DNA from 3 places in the Edwardsiella sp. EA181011 genome. Region 2 is predicted to be linked to each of the others. Evidence: predicted binding sites of a transcription regulator. Region 2 holds the regulator's gene; each other region holds the start of a gene.

Region 1 (3,100 bases), 150 kb from region 2:
GAAGGCGGAAAACGGCGCCCGGTTGGCCTGGGTCAGTCGCAGGAAGGCCTGCCATTCATCGCCGCGGTAGTCGGCGCTGAAGCGCTGGGTCAGATTGATTTGGTAGCAGTCGCCGGCCTGTAAGTGGGCCTGTATCCGCTGGAAGGCTTGGCGGTACGCGTGTCGGCTCAGGTTTGCCTGCCACGCAGACGTCAGGCTGAAGGGGGCGGCGGGGGCAGGCGTCTGCGCCAGCAGCCAGGCCAGCCGCGCCCCGGCGTCCCGCCAGCTGAGCAGCGTCACCCGGCGCCGCTGATGATCGACGATCAGCGCCCAGTCGTAGATCCCCTGCGCCATGTCCGGGGTCTGCAGATCGGCGCAGGCTAGGCTGGGCAGGCGTTCGAAGCGTCGCCCGAGATCGTAGCCCCACAGCCCGAGCGCCCCCCCGCAAAACGGCAGATCCGGCTGCGGCGGGCAGCGGGGAAGATAGCGCGCTATCGCCGCGCGCAGCAGGGTCAGCGGATCGCCATCGTCGTTACGGCAGGCGCCCTCCCGCGAGGCGATCTGTGTCCGTCCGCCGCGGGTCTGCAGTGTGGCGCAGGGGTCGGCCACGACAATATCATAGCGGTTGTGGGCGTGGTCGGCGGCGGCGGAGCTGAGCAGCATGGCCCAGGGATGGTGCGCCAGCGGGGCAAAGTAGCGCAGCGCCGCATCGGGCTGGTAGGGAAGATCACGCTGTGTCAGTTCGGGGATAGCGGTCATGGCGGCGCGGGTGTCTCATCGGTCTGTATATGATTTAGGTCAATTATCTACGGATGGCGCCTGCGCGGCAATCACCACGGCGCTGTTCCGTCCGCTGGCTTGGCTATATACTGCAGCGGAAATAACCGAGAGGAGACGTTGTATGGTTGGCGGTATGCCGGCATTAACCCATGAACAGCAGCAGGCGGCGGCGGAGCGCATCCAGACGCTGATGACGCAGGGGATGAGCAGCGGAGAGGCGATTGCCCAGGTCGCCGCAGAGATCCGCGCCAGCCACCGCGGTGAGCAGATCCGCGTGGCGTTTGACGAGACGGACGACGACGAGGCGTCGCAGTAGGGCGGGGCGCCAGCGGCACCCCGGGGACGCTCAGGGGCGGATAACCACCGACGCCGCGCTGTCCCTGGCGCGCTGGCGCGCCGTTTCCGTACTCTCTCCCCAGGCCAGCGCGACGCCGAGGCGCCGCACGCCGTCGATGTGCGGCTTGCCAAACAGGCGCAGCTGGGTTGCCGGGCGCAGCGCCTGCGAGAGATTGGCGAAGGTGACGTCGTCGCTGTGCAGCGACGGCAGCAGTACGGCGGATGCGCTGGGGCCAAACTGGCGAATCACGCCGATCGGCAGCCCGAGAAACGCGCGGACATGCAGCGCAAACTCAGAGAGATCCTGCGAGACCAGCGTGACCAGCCCGGTGTCGTGGGGGCGGGGGGAGACCTCGCTGAAGATCACCTCATCGCCGCAGACAAACAGCTCTACCCCAAATAGACCATATCCCCCCAGCGCTCGGACGACCGAGGCGGCGATCGCCTGCGCCCGCGCCAGCGCGGTAGGGCTCATCGCTTGCGGCTGCCAGGACTCGCGGTAGTCGCCCTCCTGCTGGCGGTGCCCGATCGGCGCGCAAAAGTGGATCCCGTCGCTGGCCTGTACGGTCAGCAGGGTTATCTCGAAATCGAAGCGAACCTCTCCCTCGACGATGACGCTGTCGGCGTCGCCGCGGGCACCCTGGCGGGCGTATTGCCAGGCAGGTGCCACGTCGTCGTCGCAGCGCACAACGCTCTGCCCCTTGCCCGATGAGCTCATGACGGGCTTGACGAAGCAGGGATAGCCGATCTCTGCCACCGCCTGGCGAAACGCCTCGATGCTGCCGGCAAAGCGATAGGGGGAGGTGGGCAGAGCCAGGGTCTCGGCCGCCAGGCGGCGGATCCCCTCGCGGTTCATCGTAAGCTGTACCGCCCGGGCGCAGGGAACGACCCGCTGGCCGTCGCTCTCCAGCTGCAGCAGCGTTTGCGTTGCGATGGCCTCTATTTCTGGCACGATATAGTCAGGGCGCTCGCGTTCGATAAGCGCCCGCAGGCTGTCGCCGTCGCGCATATCCATGACGTGGCTACGGTGGGCGACCTGCATGGCCGGCGCATCGGCATAGCGATCCACGGCAATCACTTCCAGACCGAGACGCTGGCTCTCAATAGCGACCTCTTTGCCGAGCTCTCCGGCGCCTAGCAGCATGACGCGGGTTGCGTGGGGACGAAGGGCGGTTCCGATTGGCTGCATGGATTCTGTTCCTGTTTACTCGGGGAAATCATCGTCGGCAGTATATACGAAACCGTTTGCGTGGCAACGGGAAAGATTTTATTACAATGAGCAACAAAGCGAAAATATTTAAATAACCATTTGTATTTCATTATGTTGACTATGATCTGTCGGGGCTGCCTTACACAATTGTGCGCTATGTCTCATTAGAGCGTTTTCGCCGTCGGAGGCAGGGATATACTGGAAAAACGGGGAATAGGCGGGGTGCCGGATGCGCACATTTAGCACTGTTTTTTCCTCATCGGCGCGCGAGGCGCCGCAACTTGAAGATTTGTATTATAAATAATATTGTATGATCAATTGATTTGGTCGGAAGGACGCCGGCCGCTTAAGACTCCAACAGCGTTGCGCAAATGCAGGAGTGCATCGGGTGCAGCGGGAAGGTATGTGGAATGAGTAGTGCGACCTGCATTGAAGAAAGCGGATTAAAACAGGATAACTGGTATCGTATCGCGGAAGAGATGCTGAGCCGGGCGGGGATTACCATCAATGGCACACAGCCTTATGATATTCAGGTAAAAAACCCGCAGTTTTTTCACCGTGTACTGCAAGAGGGATCCCTGGGACTGGGCGAAAGCTACATGGATGGCTGGTGGGAGTGCGAACGGCTGGATATCTTCTTCCAGCGCATTCTGACCGCCGGTCTGGATACCCAGCTCCCGAAGCACGTTGCTGACATGGTACGCATCGCGTCCGCGCGGATCTTTAATCTACAGAGCCGTAAACGCGCCTGGATCGTCGGGAAAGAGCACTACGATTTGGGGAACGATCTGTTTA
Region 2 (3,100 bases):
CTCTATGCCATACCAGAGCAGCAGCGCCAGCGCGTTTAAGAGCATCAGCAGCAGCGCCCCGAGGGCCGCTAGCGCCGTCTGCCCACCGTCGGCAATCCACTGCCACAGCAGCTGCGCAAACAGCAGCGGCCGCTGCGGACCGAGCAACTGCGCCAGATCCAGCGCCGACAGGGCAAAGGCCAGGACGCAGAACATGGGCAGGCGTAGCCCCGGCAGCAGCTGCGGAACCACGATACGTCACCAGCCCTGCGCCGGGGGATAGCCCAGCGCGGCGCCGATACGCAGCTGCCGCGGCGCCGCGCAGCGGGCGGCCAGATTCAGGGTAAGCAAATAGAAAAAGGGGGTCTCTTTTAACAGCAGGAGCAGCGAGAGGCTCAGGCCGTAGGGATCGTTGGGAAGCGGCAGGTCGGGCGGCTGCTGCCAGCCAAACAGCGGCGCCATCAGGCGCCACAGCAGGCCGGTTGGCGCCAGCAGCATCAGCAGGCCGGTGGCCAGGGCGATGTGGGGGGCCGCCAACAGCAGCGCCGGCGCCAGCGCATGCTGACGCTGACGCCGCAGGGTGAACCCGGCCAGCGCCAGCGCCAGCAGCAGGGCACCGGCGCTGGCCCCCAGCGCTATCCACAGCGACAGACCGAGGCTGTGACCGAGCGCGGGCCACTGCAGCAGTCGCTGCAGCGCCTGTCCTGCATCCTGTCCGGTCAGCGGCAGTAGGGTTGCCGGGACCATCGCCGCCAGCGGCAGCGCGCCGGACAGCAGCACCAGCGCGGGAAACAGGACTAGCCGAGACACGCGCTTAGCGGCGGTAGTCGATGAACGGTCCGTCGGCCACGGAGCGGCGCTCAACCAGCTTAGGATGTACTTCGATGGTTTGGGCGTCCTCGCGCTTGCTGGTAATGCGATCGAGCAGCATGTCGAACGCCATGGCGCCAAGGCGCTCCTTGGGCTGATGAATGGTGGTCAGCGCCGGGGTAAAGTAGCGGGCGTTGCGCACGTTATCGTAGCCGATGACGGAGATATCCTGCGGTACGCGCAGTCCCATCTCATCCGCTGCGCAAATGGCGCCCATCGCCATGATGTCGCCGCCGACAAACACCGCCGTCGGACGCTGTTTCTGCGCCAGAATGTTTTGCATCGCCGCATAGCCGGACTCCGGCTCGAAGTCGCCTTCGACCAGCCATGACTCCTGCGGCGTGATATTGGCCTCCTGCAGCGCCTTGAGGAAGCCGCGCAGTCGACCGCCGCCGGTGTTGCGCGATACCGGGCCGGTGATGGCGCCAATGTCGCGGTGGCCACGCTCGATCAGGTAACGGCCGGCCAGATAGCCTCCCTCGAAGGCGTTGTCCTGGATAGCGTCGGTAAAGTCGCTGCGGCGGGTTCCCCAGTCCATGACCACCATCGGGATGTGGCGGTAGTCCTCCAGGATCTCCAGCAGGTTTTCCGGGTATTCGGAGCACATCACCAGCAGGCCGTCGACGCGTTTCTGCGCCAGCATGGCCAGGTAGGCTTTCTGCTTCTCCAGATTATTGTGGGAGTTACACAGGATCAGGGTATAGCCTTGGCTGTAGCAGCTATTCTCTACCGATTCGATGACCTCGGCAAAGTACGGCGCCTCGCTGGAGGTCGCCAGCAGGCCGATGGATTTGGTGTGGTTGACCTTCAGGCTGCGGGCAACGGCGCTGGGGGAGTAGTGTAGTTCTTTAATGGCCTCCCAGACGGCGGCTTTGGTCTCGTCGGCGACAAAGCGGGTTTTATTGATGACGTGAGACACCGTGGTGGTCGATACGCCTGCGCGCTTTGCCACATCTTTAATCGTTGCCATGAAACAAATGACTCCTGGGCGTACGCGCTGCGTCGCCGTTTTGTTAATCGTTTGCCTGCGTGCATCGGAAAATACGCCTGACAGCGCGGCTCGGCGCCGGCGCGTTTGCGCAATAGGGTGACGTTTGCCATTTCTTGTTTAGAATTATAGCGTCGGCACGCGGCAGTAAACCGCAAATTCTGTCTGATCTCAGGCAAAAGGGGAAGCACTAATTGGCGATTTGCGCAGGATGTAATCATAAGATTTTCTGCGTGTTTTAAGATGTGATTTATGTAAAAATGATTTAACACGGGTTTTGTGCGAACTTTCAAGTCAGTAAAAATTGATCCGGAACGTAAAACATGAGGTGTCAGGATGGAAAACGATCTGAAGTATTCTCTGGTAACAACGGTGGTGGCGCTGGCGCTGATCGTCGTGGCCAGCCTGATCGCCGCACTGCACTAAGTCAGCGGGTGGCATAAATAAAAAAGGCGCTCGGTGAGCGCCTTTTTTATCTCTGCGGCCGGTTACGCCAGATTCTGGGCGACGAACTCCCAGTTTACCAGCGCCCAGAAGTTTTCCAGGTACACCGGGCGAGCGTTACGGTAGTCGATGTAGTAGGCGTGCTCCCATACGTCCACGGTCAGCAGCGGCTTGTCGTCGCCGGTCAGCGGGGTCGCGGCGTTAGCGGTGTTGACGATGGCCAGGGTGCCGTCCGCCTTTTTCACCAGCCAGGTCCAGCCGGAGCCGAAGTTGCCGACGGCAGACTTGGTCAACGCGTCTTTGAACGCGGCAAATGAGCCGAAGGCGGCGTTGATGGCGTCAGCCAGGGCGCCGCGTGGCTCGCCGCCGCCGTTCGGGGAGAGACAGTGCCAGTAGAAGGTGTGGTTCCACACCTGAGCGGCGTTGTTAAAGATACCGCCGGAGGCGCTCTTCACGATCTCTTCCAGCGATTTCCCTTCGAACTCCGTGCCTTTGATCAGATTATTCAGGTTGACCACATAGGCGTTGTGGTGCTTACCGTAGTGGTATTCCAGCGTTTCGGCGGAGATATGCGGTTCCAGCGCATTCATGGCGTACGGTAATGCAGGTAATTCAAATGACATAGCTCTCTCCTTAATGCTTCTGTGGCAAGACGGTTAATCCGTAAGCAACGCACGTAAGACGCCGCCGGCGGTTAGACAAAAATGAAAAAATCTTGTTGTCCGCTTGTTATGGTTTGTGATTCTAGCAAGTTTTGCCGTGAAAGACAGGGGGCAGGTGTATTTTAGCTGACTGAGTGGCGAAATGTGTAGCAGACAC
Region 3 (3,100 bases), 1.9 Mb from region 2:
TCGTGTATGGCGATATCGGCACCAGTCCACTGTATACCCTGCGCGAGTGTTTTGCCGGGCACTATGGATTTGAGGTGAAGCCAGAGATTGTCTTTGGCTTCCTCTCGCTGATCTTTTGGATGCAGATCCTGATTGTCTCGCTGAAGTATCTGACCTTTGTGATGCGGGCCGACAACGAAGGCGAAGGGGGGATCCTGACCCTGATGTCGCTGGCTGGTCGTAATACGCCGGCGCGAATAACGGCTACGCTGGTGATCCTGGGGCTGATTGGCGGTAGCTTCTTCTACGGTGAGGTGGTTATCACTCCGGCGATCTCTGTGATGTCGGCCATTGAAGGGCTTGAGATTGCCGCTCCGTCGCTGGATCCCTACATCGTTCCGCTCTCTGTTCTGGTGCTGACGGTCCTGTTTTGTATTCAAAAACACGGCACCGGCAGCATTGGCCGCCTGTTTGCGCCGGTGATGGTGCTGTGGTTTTTAGCGCTGGCGATCTTGGGGGGCGCAGCATTCTCGCCAATCCTCAGGTGCTGTACGCCTTGGATCCGCGCTGGGCTATTAACTTCTTTATACATTATAAGGCGCTGGCATTTTTTGCTCTCGGGGCCGTGGTGCTGTCAATCACCGGGGTCGAGGCGCTGTATGCCGACATGGGGCACTTTGGTAAACGTCCTATTCGCCTCGCCTGGTTTCTGTTTGTGATCCCCTCGCTGATGCTGAACTATTTTGGCCAGGGCGCGCTGCTGCTTAAAGATCCGTTGGCGATAAAGAATCCCTTCTTTTTGTTGGCGCCTGACTGGGCGCTGATCCCGCTGCTGGTATTGGCTACCCTCGCCACGGTCATCGCATCGCAGGCGGTGATTTCCGGCGTCTTTTCTCTGACGCGCCAGGCGGTGCGCCTTGGCTATCTGCCGCCGATGCGTATTATTCATACGTCGGATATGGAGGCCGGTCAGATCTATATTCCGGCCATTAACTGGGCGCTGTATATTAGCGTGGTGTTGGTGATCGTCGGCTTTGAGCGCTCCAGCAATCTGGCGGCGGCCTACGGCATCGCCGTTACCGGTACGATGGTGCTGACTAGCATTCTATCCTGCACCGTCGCGTTTAAAAACTGGCATTGGAACCGTTTCTTGGTCGGGATCCTGTTGGTATGCCTACTGTGTATCGATATACCACTGTTTAGCGCTAACGCCATGAAGATACTCTCCGGCGGCTGGCTGCCGCTGACGCTGGGGCTGATGATGTTTATCGTCATGACGACCTGGAAAAGTGAGCGCTTTCGCCTGCTGCGTCGCCTGCATGAGCACGGAAATTCTCTGGAGGCCATGATCGCCTCGCTGGAGAAGTCGCCGCCGGTCAGGGTGCCGGGAACCGCGGTATATATGTCGCGGGCGGTGAACGTCATTCCCCTGGCGCTGCTGCATAACCTGAAACATAACAAGGTGCTCCATGAGAGGGTGATCTTGCTGACCCTGCGTACCGAAGATGTGCCCTATGTGCATAATGTGCGTCGTGTCACCCTTGAGCAGCTGTCACCGACGTTTTGGCGGGTGGTGGCCAGCTATGGCTTTAAGGAAACGCCGAACGTCGAGGAAATTTTCCACCGCTGCGGTCTAGAGGGGCTCTCCTGCCGGATTATGGAGACCTCGTTCTTCATGTCCCATGAGTCGCTGCTGCTGGGACACCGGCCTTGGTATCTCAAGGCGCGGGGCCGGCTGTTCATGGCGCTGAGCCGTAATGCGCTGCAGGCGGCCGATCAGTTTGAGATCCCGCCTAACCGGGTTATCGAGCTGGGAACCCAGGTCGAAATCTGACCCGTCAAACGGGATAACGTATAAAAGGGCGCCTGACGGCGCCCTTTTTCATTGAAATTACTGTTTAGCTGAATCGTTTTTACCGCGAAACGTTTCGATTACGATCACATTTTTTTATTTTTTGCTTTGTTCAGCCCGGCTATACCTCTACACTTAGCGGAGAGCGAAACGTTTCGCTGGTGGAGCGAGTAATGAAAAAAGGCACGGTATTAAATTCTGAACTTTCAGCCCTGATCTCCCGTCTGGGTCATACGGACAGCGTGACGGTTGGCGATGCCGGGCTGCCGGTTCCTGACGGTATCCAGCGTATCGATCTGGCGCTGACCCATGGCATCCCGCGTTTTATGCAGGTTATTGAGACGATGACGGCAGAAATGCAGGTTGAGCGTGCCGTTTTGGCGCAGGAGATGGTTGAGGCTAATCCTGACATTCACCGGCAGCTGGTGACATGGCTGCAGCGGCTGGCGCAGACGCAGGGCAACGCGATTCATATCGACTATGTTTCCCACGGTCAGTTTAAGGCGCTGAGCGGTGAAAGTAAGGCCATCGTCCGCAGCGGAGAGTGTTCACCCTATGCCAATGTACTGCTGTATGCCGGCGTGACCTTTTGAGGCCATTATGCAACCGTTACTGGCTTTAACCGCAATCGATAAATCGTTTCCCGGCGTGAAGGCGCTGTCCGGTGCTTCGCTGAATGTCTATTCCGGACGGGTGATGGCGCTGGTCGGAGAAAACGGCGCAGGCAAATCCACCATGATGAAAGTGCTGACCGGGATCTATCAGAAAGATGCCGGTTCGCTGCATTATATGGGCAAAGAGACGGCGTTTAACGGTCCCAAGTCCTCGCAGGAGGCCGGCATTGGTATTATTCATCAGGAGTTGAACCTGATCCCGCAGCTGACTATCGCTGAAAATATCTTTTTGGGCCGCGAGTTTACCAATCGCCTGGGGCGCATCGACTGGAAAAAAATGTATGCCGAAGCAGACAGGCTGCTGGCGCGATTGAATCTGGACTATGGTAGCCGCCGTCTGGTCGGCGATCTATCCATCGGCGAACAGCAGATGGTCGAGATAGCCAAGGTGCTGAGCTTCGAATCGCGGGTCATCATCATGGATGAGCCGACCGATGCGCTGACGGATACCGAGACGGAGTCCCTGTTTAACGTCATCCGAGAGCTGAAGGCTCAGGGACGCGGCATTGTTTATATCTCGCACCGTCTGAAGGAAATATTTGAAATCTGCGATGACGTGACCATCTTCCGCGACGGACAGTTTATCGCAGAGCGG

Evidence for each region. The regulator PurR, encoded in region 2, represses purine synthesis genes. The targets are predictions, from matches to a motif close to CANGCAAACGTTTGCNTG.
Region 1: purT (formate-dependent phosphoribosylglycinamide formyltransferase) is a predicted target of PurR. The motif match lies at 2,330-2,347, and genes of this name have one in related genera.
Region 3: rbsD (D-ribose pyranase) is a predicted target of PurR. The motif match lies at 1,975-1,992, and genes of this name have one in related genera.

The regions. Positions count from the first base shown of each region.
Region 1 covers NZ_CP011364.1:2,514,539-2,517,638, forward strand. Annotated here, with positions in the region: gene pabB (aminodeoxychorismate synthase component 1) at 1-738, opposite strand, end outside; gene QY76_RS11065 (YoaH family protein) at 881-1,075, shown strand; gene purT (formate-dependent phosphoribosylglycinamide formyltransferase) at 1,106-2,284, opposite strand; partial or broken gene cfa (cyclopropane fatty acyl phospholipid synthase) at 2,716-3,100, shown strand, end outside.
Region 2 covers NZ_CP011364.1:2,661,334-2,664,433, reverse strand. Annotated here, with positions in the region: gene QY76_RS11705 (hypothetical protein) at 1-231, opposite strand, end outside; gene QY76_RS19330 (hypothetical protein) at 238-789, opposite strand; gene purR (HTH-type transcriptional repressor PurR) at 794-1,819, opposite strand; gene QY76_RS18770 (YnhF family membrane protein) at 2,174-2,263, shown strand; gene sodB (superoxide dismutase [Fe]) at 2,326-2,904, opposite strand.
Region 3 covers NZ_CP011364.1:648,844-651,943, forward strand. Annotated here, with positions in the region: partial or broken gene kup (low affinity potassium transporter Kup) at 1-1,813, shown strand, start outside; gene rbsD (D-ribose pyranase) at 2,005-2,424, shown strand; gene rbsA (ribose ABC transporter ATP-binding protein RbsA) at 2,432-3,100, shown strand, end outside.